4 regions of the Paenibacillus sp. TC-CSREp1 genome follow, and region 3 is predicted to be linked to each of the others. Evidence: riboswitches for the same ligand, from Rfam matches in the RefSeq annotation. Region 3 holds a riboswitch; each other region holds the start of a gene.

Region 1 (3,093 bases), on a different contig from region 3:
CTGCTCGGCACCACCATTGCCAGCATCCTGTTTGGCGTCGCTTTGCTCGCATCAGGTCAGAACTCTACCCTCACAGGTACGCTTGCTGGACAGATCGTCATGGAGGGGTTTCTGAATATTCGTATTCCGGCCTGGCTGCGTCGTCTCGTCACACGGCTGATCGCAATCATTCCGGCCGTCATTGTAACCGCCATTGCGGGCGAACGCGGAACAGAGGAACTGCTGATTCTGAGCCAGGTTATACTGTCCCTGCAGCTGCCTTTTGCCGTTATCCCGCTGGTGATGTTCACGAGTGACAAAAAAAGCATGGGCCCGTTTGTTAATAAACTCTGGCTCAAGGTCGTTTCCTGGATTATCGCTGCGATCATCGTAGTGCTGAACGTGTACCTGATTATCCAGACTATTATGCTGTTCTAACTTATATATAAGCTGAACTAAGGACGTTTACAGTTGCACTCCGATGACAGAATAATCTCAACTTTCAAAAATCCCGTAATATAAAAAAAGGCTGACTCGCCGTCTGGTACGATTACCAACGCGAATCAGCCTTTTTAAGTCTTTCATTTGTTATACAGCCCAGCTGCATATAACCTCTAACTCGACCTGATGTAACCTAATGCTCATATGAACTAAGATGCATCGTTATCAGGTATGAGCAGCGGCAACAGTTCATCCAATGATTTAACCGTCCAGTCTGCACGCTCATGCTCTGACTGCACTGGCTGAAACCTTCCATATCCCTGGAGAATACGAATGGTATGCAGGCCCAGACTACGAGCGGGAACGATATCATTGTCAATCCGATCTCCAATCATCACCGCTTCCTCCGGGGCACAACCAGCCTGTTTCAGGGCAACCGCATACAATTCCGGGTCGGGCTTGGACACTCCTTCTTCTGCCGAGCAGGCCAGTACATGAACATATTTTCGAAGTCCATAACTCTCCAGCCGCATTTCAGTCCCCGGGCTCTGATTCGCAATAATGCCTATGTGATAGTGCTGCGACAGCTGCTTGAGCACCTTGGCTGCAGAAGGAAATGGCCGCTCCAGCTCTTTGTGGAATTTCAGCTTCTCCTGAATCAGTTTGCGGTGACCTTCATCCTGAATGTATGTCCGTATGGCTACCTTCATAGGCCATTGTTCGTAGTTCTGGTAACATTGTGCAAACAGCTCCCGTACATCCTCAATTTTCACAGGATAGTCGTAAGCATTCGCCTCACGCACAAACTGCCCGATAATATCGTCAACAGGCTCCCATTCATCCACCAGCGTATCCCCTACATCAAAAAACAACCACTTCAACCCGGCAATATCCGGCAAGCCAATTCCTCCTTGTACGCCACTCAATGACGATCCCGGGCGCGCATGCTGTATCCATAAAAAAGAAGACTCACGACAAGCATGAGTCTCCTCGGATTCCGTTAGTCCATACCTGTAATTATAACAGGCACCTTACACAGGATCAATCATAAGCTGCTTGCTTCAGCTTCGAGTTTATTGCAACTATTAAGCAAGAATCCAACTTCTCCATTTAACGAATACACAATTTTGTCCGCACCCATGCCCCGATAAATGCCTTTTGGATGACTTTGCTCCGTTATCACGCATAGAGACTTGGATGTCCAGGAGCGAACAATCTGCAGGTAACGGCAAGTCAGGTTCAGACTGTTTTCAAAAATAAATACGTTGCCTACGCTCGTCTGCGGCAAAAACCATTTTTGAGCTGCTGCTGTATTCATACGAATCACATGCTCTACTCCGATCCGGCGGAGCTTGCGCTCCTCACCCGCACTGTTTGTCAGAACGGCAAAAGGCATTTTTTTGTACATTAGCAGCTTCACAAATTTACGTCCAGCTTCATTTGGTGCGGTTACTAAAATCATCTCTGTATCCATCATTCGTTCCTCCCTTGGCGTGAAAAGACAACAAAAAAGAAGCGTGGGGACCAAGGCCTCCGAAACGCTTCTTAAATAATCCATGGCGAAAACGCCATGAACCAGCGTGCGGTTTGTTGCCTCTCCCTTTAACGCTTACGAGGTTAGCTGACGGATTCGGGCGCGAGAGTCGCCCTATTTCCGGCTGTCACCGGAAAATTCACCCCATGGATGTCTGCTGCTGTAATACAGCCCATCCTGTTGGTTCCCCCGTTTTCCACCCACGATGAATGGAAACTCAGCGATTGAAACATCGTTCGTAAATCTTGCATGTAAGACCGATCGATATCATCGTCTGTTTCGTTTTTCAGGTACAATATAATTAAAATTCAAATTACGCTTTGAATCATACACCCGTGCCATGATCATGTAAAGTCCGGGCAGATCACCGAATCGTCAGAATTCCGGCAATAAACTTCAATAATAACGCTTACAATGAGCTTATACGCTATCCAACTCTTCCAAGCTGTCTAATTCTCGCCCGCACAAAAAATTGATCAAGCGAATTGCATTCCTTCTATGAATAAGGTGAGCCGATAAGGATAATAGTGTCCTCCGTAAATTGATTTTGCATTATTTAATTGTATAAAATATAATAAACTTATCAACATAATATGATGGAGGCGATCCCCATGTCAGTCTATGATTACAAAGTAAACACCCTTCGCGGACAAGAGATTGAAATGTCCCAATATCGCGGCAAAGTGTTGTTAATTGTAAATACCGCAAGCCAGTGCGGCCTAACTCCTCAATTCAAGGGCCTGCAGGAGCTGCAGGATCAATTTCAGGATGCTCCTTTCGAGGTCCTTGGATTTCCCAGCAACCAGTTTGCCCAGGAGAAGGGTTCCTCTGATGACATCGCTGAGTTCTGTCAGATGAACTATGGCGTAAGCTTCCCTATGTTTGAGAAGATTGACGTTAACGGTGCCAGTGCTCACCCGCTATTCCAGCATATTACTAAGGAAGCACCAGGTCTGCTCGGCTCCAAGGCCATCAAATGGAACTTCACCAAATTCCTTGTCGATCAGGAAGGGAACGTTGTGAAGCGTTATGCTCCCCAGACTACACCTGATAAAATTGTAGAGGATATTCAGAAATTATTGAAATAAATAACACCCGTTTCTACACTTTGAAAAAAGCTGCCCCAAACCACAGAGCCT
Region 2 (3,093 bases), on a different contig from region 3:
TCTGCACCTTTGATAGATGCCGTAATTCTGGAATTGGCCGGTCTGGTCTTCAGAAATTTCACAATGTTTACACTTTCCGCTGCCGTTAATGAAGGTACTTCATAAATTCTGGCTCCCGCTGGTTTAAGTGAGCTCGAATCATGCTGCTGGCCCCATGCCGTAAGCTTGCCACCGGATACTACCTGTGTATTCAGGATGGCATCCACACCTTTGGACACCGCATTTTTACTGCGATTTGCAAGTGAACTGTCGATAAAGGAGAAGTCTCCTTTGCGCCCCGCGACCTCATCGAGCATGTACATTACATTAATCATAGCGTCGTCATTATACGTAATATGTTTATGATAACCGGAGCTCTGGTAAACCTGCGGCCACCCGCCATTCGAATACTGCATGTTCAGCAAAAAGTTAATGCCCTTGATTGCTGCAGCCGAGTATCGCGGATCATTTGTTTTTTTGAATTCATTTGCAAGTCTTCTAATCTCTGAGTATGTAGCTTTGTTATCAATTGTTGATTTGGCCCACTCACCTGATGTCTGGCTGTAATCCTTTCTCCACCCCCCATCGGGACGTTGGTTTTTCAAAATATCAGACATACTTGCCGTTGTACCTGAGGCATCCGCAGCAGATACGGTTGCTGTAGGCAAAATTGCCATTCCCACTCCAGAAAAAACCATCGAACACGCGAGCACAAACGTGACCCATTTTTTTGCTTTCAAAAGACAACACGCTCCCCAATTCACAAATATGATCGCTCTCTCACATGTCTACCTACTGGCTTATATTTCATGGTATGCTTTGATGCACCCCAAGAACAAACCAATAAAATCTAATTAAATACATAATTTGTATGAATAAATTTATGATATGCAATAAAATAAATTTTGTCAATATATGCAACAAAGCTCAAATTTCACTTTATACTAATATTCACCCATCCAACTTTTAACACTTGACAAATCGGTTTAATAACCAACTCGGAACCTGTTTAAACATTAATGACTTTTTTGTAATCTTTACTGTCGAAATTTCAACAAAATTATGACGAAAATCAATAATTCCGCTAACATTGAATCGAAAAGAAGCTTTACAAATGGGTTTGACATTTACGCATTTATGCAATATAGTTTCAAATAGTTACAAAAACTTAATTATTCATTTGCCGAGTTTCAGGATTGAAAACGGGGGAACCATTTTGGGTGAATTATTCTTATACATAGGAAATATAGGGAACCTTCTACCGAACCCTTAGCTAACTCCGTAGGCATCGAAGGGAGAACATTGATTTTGAAAAAACTGATTATTTCCATTTTTGGAGCTGCTGTACTATTCACATCCGGGGCAACAAGCACAGAGGCAAGCTCAATCAATTCCGTTGTTAACAATATGACAGGCATCCCTTACAAATGGGGCGGCACAACCATGGCTGGCTTCGATTGTTCCGGGTTCTTGAGATATCTTTTTAACAAATACAGCATTGAACTGCCACGCACTTCACAGCAGCAGGCCAAAGCAGGCACACCGGTAGCCAAAACCAATATTCGTACAGGCGACCTGGTATTTTTCAACACAACAGGCAAAGGCATTTCACATACAGGTGTATACATCGGTGGAGGTCAATTCGCGCACGCGTCCAGCAGCAAAGGGGTCAGCGTCACCAAGCTCTCCAACCCTTACTTTAACGATCGTTATGTGACAGCCAGACGGGTTACAGGTCAATTTATGTATAACAAAATGATTGGAAAAATCTAAAATCCATCTCATACAAAAGAGAGGCCCTGGTATATGCCAGAGCCTCCTTTCTATTTTCGGAACATGTACATGTCTATAATGGACTAATGCAGCGCCTTCTGCACACGCATAGCCCCTTGCGACAAGGCATGTCCGCCTCCAACAGCCCCAGCGACAGCTACCGTCTCCATAATCTCCTGATCGGTCGCTCCCTTGGAGCGGGCCTCCTGTACATGATAGAACGTGCATACTTCATTGTTGGCAAACAGGCCGATGCCCAGCGCAATCAGCTGCTTTGTTTTGGCATCAAGCACACCTGGCTGAAAGCACTCCCCTGTAAACTCGTGATACGATCTCACCACATCCGGCAGTACATCACTTAATGCGCCAATCTGATCCTTGTACGCATGAACTTTATCATTCATCAATGTCATGGCTTGCAGCACACCCTTTCGGCTGTCAATACAGCGAATTTTTCCACTGTACCTATCTTCTCTCGGCCGTGCAGCAATTATGCCAGGTCATGATGGTAATTCCAAGCATATCGTTTACTTAATCAACTTCTTTATTCCTCCAGAACACTTTGACGAGGCTCACTGAACAGCTGATACCGATAACGGCGGTCCAGCTTCACCACACGACGATTCTGACGGCGAATCAGCACCTGTTCATCATCCCAGGCCACCACAATGCCAGTCACATCGTTAGACTCCAGCTCGTCCCGTACAACTCTTACCTTTTCACCTGACAATCGCAGGGCATCCAACTCTGAATCACTGATCATGTTTTAAACTCCTATATTCAAATTCGTTTACAAAAAGAGACCTAAATGAAAATTCATTTAGGTCTCACGTGACTGTATTGGACTGTCATGTCATTCGAAGAAAATGTCCCGACTGAGAGTTACCGCTGCGCGTGCTCTTTGCTGTCGTTCTTCTCGAACCAAAAATCAAGCACTTTGGCGGACATCACACGTTCTTCAAGGTACTCTACTTGGTGCGGTGTAAATTGTTCTTTCCAAGAGAAGGACAACTCTTCACACAAGCCTACAATCGTCAGCAGTTCTGACCAGGCAACATAGCGTTTGTACCAGAAAAATTGAGGATGTTCAATCATATAGGGATAAAGGTCATCGAATTCCGTATGTTTACAATCCAGGGCACGTTCAAAATGAACTTTCGATTCCGCCAGCTTATCAATAAAAAATTGTTCTGTTGCCGGTTGGTTCCCCATGGTGTTGCCTCCTCTCCCTAACATACCCTCATTATAAAGGAAATCCGCAGCCATGCAAAGGCAAAGTTCGAAAATTAGGCCCTATTTCCTTCAAAATGTCACATTTCGTTATCGTCAAATTGCACGGTG
Region 3 (3,093 bases):
TTTTGAGAGTCTGATACAGAAATAATCTGGATTTTTATATCGACAGGAAGGGAGAAATAAACAGCATGTTATTCGACACACATACACACCTCGATGCGCCACAATTCGACGAAGACCGGGAGGACATGATCCAGCGGGCTGTAGATGCAGGCGTCACACGTATGATCAATGTTGGCTTCAATCGGGAGACGATCCCGACAACGATGAAGCTGGCGGAAACGTACGATTTTATCTATGCGGCGGTGGGATGGCATCCGGTGGATGCAATTACGATGCAGGAGGGTGATCTGGAATGGATTGCATCATTGTGCAAACATGAAAAGGTGGTAGCCATTGGCGAGATCGGTTTGGATTATCATTGGGACACTTCACCAAAGGACGTACAGCACCGCGTATTACGACAACAAATTGCATTAGCACGTGAGTTGAATATGCCTATTGTTATTCATAATCGCGATGCTCATGAGGATATTGTTCGTATTTTGCGTGAAGAAAAGGCTGGTGAAGTTGGCGGAGTCATGCATTCGTTTTCAGGCAGCTGGGAAACAGCAAAAATGTGTCTGGATTTAGGGTTCCACTTATCCTTCGGCGGACCGGTCACTTTCAAAAATGCGAAGCAGCCCAAAGAGGTGCTTGCGAAGGTTCCGATGGATCGATTTTTCCTGGAAACCGACTCCCCATATCTTACACCCCATCCTTATCGTGGAAAACGAAACGAAACAGCGCATGTACGTCTGGTTGCCGAGGCAGCTGCGGAAATTAAAGGCATTTCGGTCGAGGAAATTGCTGCAATAACAACCAAAAATGCCATGGAACGATTTGGGATTCAATAAGAAATCGAGTAAATCAGGTGAAAAAGGGAGTTATAGAGAGGTAATCTGCTCTTTGATTCGAATAATTGAAGAATATTACAATATTTTAACCAAATATTTAGAAAAACGTACTTGATCCATGCTTTACAACATGCATCAAAACAGGATATCATCTTTTCAGTGAATTGTTGTGCGGAAAATTGGACAGATGTTCGGGGGATGAACAAAGGGACACTTTCCGATAAGACAACAATACTTTCATGAATCAATCTCGCTGAGTCTCCGTTATCGGAGAGCGGGGGAACCAATAGGGCTTAAACATCGGTGATTGCAGCCGATGCGCATCGTTCGCTGACCCAAAAGCAGCGAATGAATCTGCGAAGCCGTATTTGATTTCTTCTTTGGGTCTCGGGGTGAATTCAAGGGCGTCCGCCATGAGCGGGTGACCTAAGATAGGGCGGCTCTCTTTCGCCCGAACCCGACAGCTAACCTCGCAAGCGGAAAAAGAGAGGCAACCTCGTGCATGAATTTCCGATATTCAAATCATTCGGAAGCCACGAAAGAGTCTCTTAACACTCTTTCTTTGGCTTTTTTTGTTTTGAATAAAAGAAATAACGTCATCTTACGGCAAGCTTTCCGAAGATGGCATCATGTTGCGAAGAGGGGTTCATGGTGCAGAACCGGTCATTACCTCTGATCTGTGTTCTGTAGGAAAATTTGGTATAGTCGCGTCACATACATCATGCATTACTTTAGACGGCGAGGCTATGAAGGAGGACGGAGAAGTGGGCACATTCCAACCAGAAGAGACCCATGAGTCACGATCATCCAGTAAGTCTTTCGCGTTGCGGTGGAAGCATGAGAACTTGCGTCAAATGGCACTGATCGCGATATTCTCAATTGCGCTTGCAATCATGATCTTGTTAGTCGTTTACGGTCAGGCCGGGAAGCAAATTTCGCTGGTTATTGACGGCAAAGCTCAAGTGGTAGAGACTCGTACAGGAATGCTTCACGAAATGTTGGAGGAGCAGTCAATCACAGTCAGCCCTCACGACAAGGTATCCATGCCCATGAACGGGGCCATTGCAGATGGAGACCGAATCGTTATCGAGCGGGCCGTTCCAGTAAAAATTACGGCAGACGGAGACACCAAGACTCTGTATACAACCGATTCATCGGTACAAGATGTAATTCAGCAATCAGGTATTGAAGTTGCAAATCATGATAAAGTGTACCCAGCGCTTGGAACCGCAATTAAAGCGGATATGAAGATTCGGGTAGTGCGTGTAACAAAGCATACTGTGGATGTGAAGCACCCGATTGCGTACAAGGTTGTAAAAACGGCAGATCCTAGTTTGTTCAAAGGGGATAACCGTGTTGTTGTAAACGGTAAAGAAGGCACACTGGTGCAGCATATCGAAAAGGTATTTCAAGATGGGGAACTCGTCTCCAAAAAAATGGTAGGCAAAACGATCGCGACTAATCGTGTAGATAAGGTCATCGCGGTAGGTACAAAAGCCAAACCAGTAGTGAAAGCACCTGAGGTTCAACTGGTATCGGCCAAAACCTCAAGCAAAAAAGCAACAACAGCGAACTCGACGAAAACATCTGCCTCGGGCAGCAAGGTGATTACGGTCGCCGGGACTTCTTTTAAATATTCCAAGGTGTTAAAAAATGTATCCATGACTGCCTACTCTGCCGAAGAGCCAGGTATTGGTACGAAAACGGCTTCTGGTACTCGTGTAACAGAAGGGCGCACCATCGCGGTTGATCCTAAAGTCATTCCTATTGGCTGGTGGGTATACATCGAGGGCCTTGGCTTCCGTCGTGCGGAAGATACAGGCGGTGCGATTAAAGGCAATAAAATTGACGTTTACTACGACAGTGTGAAGCATGCCCTGAATTTCGGACGTAAAAAAGGCAAAACGGTCTACGTGATTGGACCGGTGAAGCCGGAAGCGAACTAAAATCGTTTTACTTTGATATGGGAATGCTATAAAATAGTTGCATGAATGATTCATGCGGAATATGCGGCGGAGGGGTCTGAATTCAGTCTCCTCCGCCGTTTGGCAGAGAAGAGGATATTCCTCTTCTTTTTGCGTTAGAAAGGAAGAAAAGGAACATGATAAAAGAAGTGATTGTGGTGGAGGGCCGGGACGATACGGTAGCCATTCGGCGGGCGGTTGAGGCGGACACCATTGAAACAGGAGGTTCTGCAATTAATCAGCGTGTGCTGAAGCGAATCGCACTTGCTCAGGAGAGACGAGGTGTGATTATCCTG
Region 4 (3,093 bases), on a different contig from region 3:
AAAGGAAGTTGGGTGCAAGTGATAGACGTTAGACAATTACACAAATCTTATGGAAAAAATGATGTACTGAAGGGAATTGACGTAACCATCGCCAAAGGTGAGGTTGTTGTGGTAATCGGTCCTTCCGGTTCAGGGAAAAGTACGTTTCTGCGCTGTCTGAACCTGCTGGAGCAGCCAACCTCAGGCCAGATTGAATTTGAGGGTGTATCGATTACTGACCCCAAGCACAATATCAACGCAACTCGTGAAAAGATGGGCATGGTGTTCCAGCATTTTAATCTGTTCCCACATAAAACGGTGCTGCAAAACATCACGATTGCTCCGATTAAGGTGAAGAAACAATCGACGGAGGAGGCCAACAAAATCGCCGAGGATCTTCTAAAGACGGTCGGTTTGGCTGACAAAAAAGATGTGTATCCCAATCAGCTGTCTGGTGGACAAAAGCAGCGGATTGCAATTGCAAGAGCACTGGCTATGCAGCCGCATGTAATGCTGTTTGATGAGCCTACATCAGCTCTGGACCCTGAGATGGTTGGAGAGGTGCTGGAAGTTATGAAACGACTGGCCGAAGGTGGCATGACGATGGTGATTGTTACACATGAGATGGGCTTTGCGCGTGAGGTGGGTGACCGCATCCTGTTCATGGACGGTGGAGTTATTGTTGAAGAAGGTACACCTGATGAGGTGTTTGGCGCTCCCAAGCATCCACGGACACGTGATTTTCTTGCAAAAGTTCTCTAATTGATTTTTATATTCCATTAGAATCAAAGCGTTATCGACCTGATGTGTCGGTAACGCTTTTTTTTAATTTTCGATCAAGAAATGTAACCTTTCTGTTACCTGATTGCTAATGATAATACCTGGGGAATGGATCTGAAATAGTGATTTTTTTATGAAAAAGCAGACTGGATCAGGCTGGTGAATCGCAAAATGGTAACATTTACTACAGCTCATGGTTACAAAATTGTGATATATTGAATGCGGCCGAAATTTCCGGAGAGGAAATGCGGGGGATGTAACAATGCAATTGTCCTGTCATATGGACAGCACACTGCTAGGGGTGAATTAGGAATACATAATGCATCAGCATGTTCAGTACAGCCTATAGGGTGGGTTCCTCCATCCGAATCCGACAACTAACTTCGCAGGCATAATGAGGAGGAAGACCATGTTTAACCACAAACGTATATCAAAAGCAGCCATCGCACTACTGACATCCGTACTATTGATTCAAGCTGTTCCCGCTCACGCAGAATCTGTACATGTTGCTAAAGAGGGAGATACGTTCTTTACGTTATCGAAGCAGTATGGCGTTTCCACAGACAAATTAATGAATGCCAATAAAAATATTTCACCGTATAACATCTATGGTGGTTTGAAAATTACGATTCCGGGCCAGGAAGAAGCAGCGGCGGCACCAGCAAAGATGAAAGCTCAAGCAAATACGGTTAAAGCTGCCAGTCTGGATGTGAATGCCGAGAATAAAGTTGTACAAGCCTGGGGTAAAACCTTTGATTACAGCAAAACCATCAATGTGAAGGCTACAGCATACTCCGCGGATGCTTCTGAAAATGGAGGATGGGGCGCTGTCGATTATTTCGGCAATCCGCTGGAGCTTGGAACCATTGCGGTAGATCCGAAGGTCATTCCTTTTGGCACGAAAGTGCTTGTAACGGGCCATTCACATCCGGGGCTGCCGAAGCAAGCCTTCGTAGCTACGGCACTCGATGCAGGGAGTGCGATTAAAGGCAATCGCATTGATATTTTCATTCCGGGCAGCAAGCAGTTTGTAAATACATTTGGTTTCCAGGATGTTGAGCTTTACGTTTTAAAGTAGTTGCTTGATTAATGGACTTGATTCTGGATGTATCCATGATTAAAAGCTAATAAAATTGAATAACAAACAGATACAGGGTGTTCTTGGGTATTATCATGATGTGTTGTCATGTTAACGCCAAGGAACACCCTGTTTATTGCAGTCAGCTATATTTACTGCTTTTCCTTGGATAGCTTCAGCATTTCATCCAAAGTAACGAGATCATATCCTCGATTCCGCAGTTCCTCAATCACTTCAGGCAATGCTTCAACGGTACCATTCAGATTGGACCCTGTGCCTCCACCGGCATGCTGCAGTACAATGGAGCCGGGTTTGACCGCAGAAAGAATGTTATATTTCACTTTCTCTTTCGGAAGGCCCTTCCAATCCAGAGAATCAACATTCCAGTTAACGATGCTGTAACGCTGCTTTCGAGCCCAGCGAAGCTGTTCCTCATTAATATCACCATATGGGGGGCGAATCATTTTCGGCGTGTATCCGGTCAGACGCTGGATAATGTCTCCAGTACGTAAAATTTGCTTGCGAAAAGCGGTCATGGATAACTTGCTGAATTCAGGATGATTATAGCTGTGATTGCCTATAACATGCCCTTCCTTCACCATACGTTTTACCAGATCTGGATGTTTCTCGGCCCGGCTGCCTACAACAAAAAATGTTGCGCGCACCTTGTATTTTTTTAATACATCCAGCACCTGACCGGTAAATCGCGGATCGGGAACATCATCAAAAGTAAGCGCAACCTGCTTGGTGGAAGGACCGTTTGTTTTAAAGGTGTCCGCATATTTCTGCCGCAGTTGTCCCAAGGTCAGCTGCTCTTCTCCGGTATCTGAAGTGGATGCAGGGGTATGAGACCTTTCCTCAGCGCCTTCTGGGGACACATAAGCATGAGCGGGAGAAAGCGGCAAAGCTCCTAAGCTGATAACCGTAATAAACACAATCATAATGAGGCGTAAACGCATATGTAAAGGCCTCCTTTTTTCAAAAATGACGTTCTTTATGGTATGCCCTGTGATAGTGACTTTTATGCGTGTGTGAGAAGTCTCATTGCACAGTAGACGTCTAGAAAGTCATAATTCTACCATATATCACATATAGAGAAGGACAGGTGGAGTGAGATGAGTACATATGATCTGAAATCCATTCGATTAGAGGTTATTGAAGCCGGAGTGGATAAAGTATTTCTGGTTACTGGCGGGAAAGCTCATATTGGGGCTGTATCGACCTTCTATGTGGACCAGGAGCGCGTTAGCGGTACG

Evidence for each region. A riboswitch is a leader RNA that binds a small molecule or an ion and turns the genes downstream of it on or off. The one in region 3 is predicted to bind cyclic di-AMP.
Region 1: linked by a shared signal. The riboswitch ahead of ACQSGY_RS25710 (hypothetical protein) and the one ahead of ACQSGY_RS27320 (ubiquitin-like domain-containing protein) in region 3 are both predicted to bind cyclic di-AMP.
Region 2: linked by a shared signal. The riboswitch ahead of ACQSGY_RS15590 (C40 family peptidase) and the one ahead of ACQSGY_RS27320 (ubiquitin-like domain-containing protein) in region 3 are both predicted to bind cyclic di-AMP.
Region 4: linked by a shared signal. The riboswitch ahead of ACQSGY_RS08025 (3D domain-containing protein) and the one ahead of ACQSGY_RS27320 (ubiquitin-like domain-containing protein) in region 3 are both predicted to bind cyclic di-AMP.

Annotation. Positions count from the first base shown of each region.
Region 1 covers NZ_JBNOKM010000021.1:16,077-19,169, reverse strand. Annotated here, with positions in the region: gene ACQSGY_RS25720 (Nramp family divalent metal transporter) at 1-417, shown strand, start outside; gene ACQSGY_RS25715 (HAD family hydrolase) at 630-1,346, opposite strand; gene ACQSGY_RS25710 (hypothetical protein) at 1,466-1,897, opposite strand; cyclic di-AMP (ydaO/yuaA leader) riboswitch at 2,012-2,187, opposite strand; gene ACQSGY_RS25705 (glutathione peroxidase) at 2,566-3,042, shown strand.
Region 2 covers NZ_JBNOKM010000009.1:164,056-167,148, reverse strand. Annotated here, with positions in the region: gene pelA (pectate lyase) at 1-656, opposite strand, end outside; cyclic di-AMP (ydaO/yuaA leader) riboswitch at 1,151-1,282, shown strand; gene ACQSGY_RS15590 (C40 family peptidase) at 1,288-1,752, shown strand; gene ACQSGY_RS15585 (carboxymuconolactone decarboxylase family protein) at 1,836-2,165, opposite strand; gene ACQSGY_RS15580 (hypothetical protein) at 2,297-2,515, opposite strand; gene ACQSGY_RS15575 (hypothetical protein) at 2,635-2,964, opposite strand; gene ACQSGY_RS15570 (xanthine phosphoribosyltransferase) at 3,063-3,093, opposite strand, start outside.
Region 3 covers NZ_JBNOKM010000026.1:12,855-15,947, forward strand. Annotated here, with positions in the region: gene ACQSGY_RS27315 (TatD family hydrolase) at 66-833, shown strand; cyclic di-AMP (ydaO/yuaA leader) riboswitch at 1,075-1,328, shown strand; gene ACQSGY_RS27320 (ubiquitin-like domain-containing protein) at 1,598-2,779, shown strand; gene rnmV (ribonuclease M5) at 2,935-3,093, shown strand, end outside.
Region 4 covers NZ_JBNOKM010000004.1:314,185-317,277, reverse strand. Annotated here, with positions in the region: gene ACQSGY_RS08035 (ABC transporter substrate-binding protein/permease) at 1-32, shown strand, start outside; gene ACQSGY_RS08030 (amino acid ABC transporter ATP-binding protein) at 19-741, shown strand; cyclic di-AMP (ydaO/yuaA leader) riboswitch at 973-1,166, shown strand; gene ACQSGY_RS08025 (3D domain-containing protein) at 1,169-1,837, shown strand; gene ACQSGY_RS08020 (polysaccharide deacetylase family protein) at 1,990-2,796, opposite strand; gene ACQSGY_RS08015 (hypothetical protein) at 2,953-3,093, shown strand, end outside.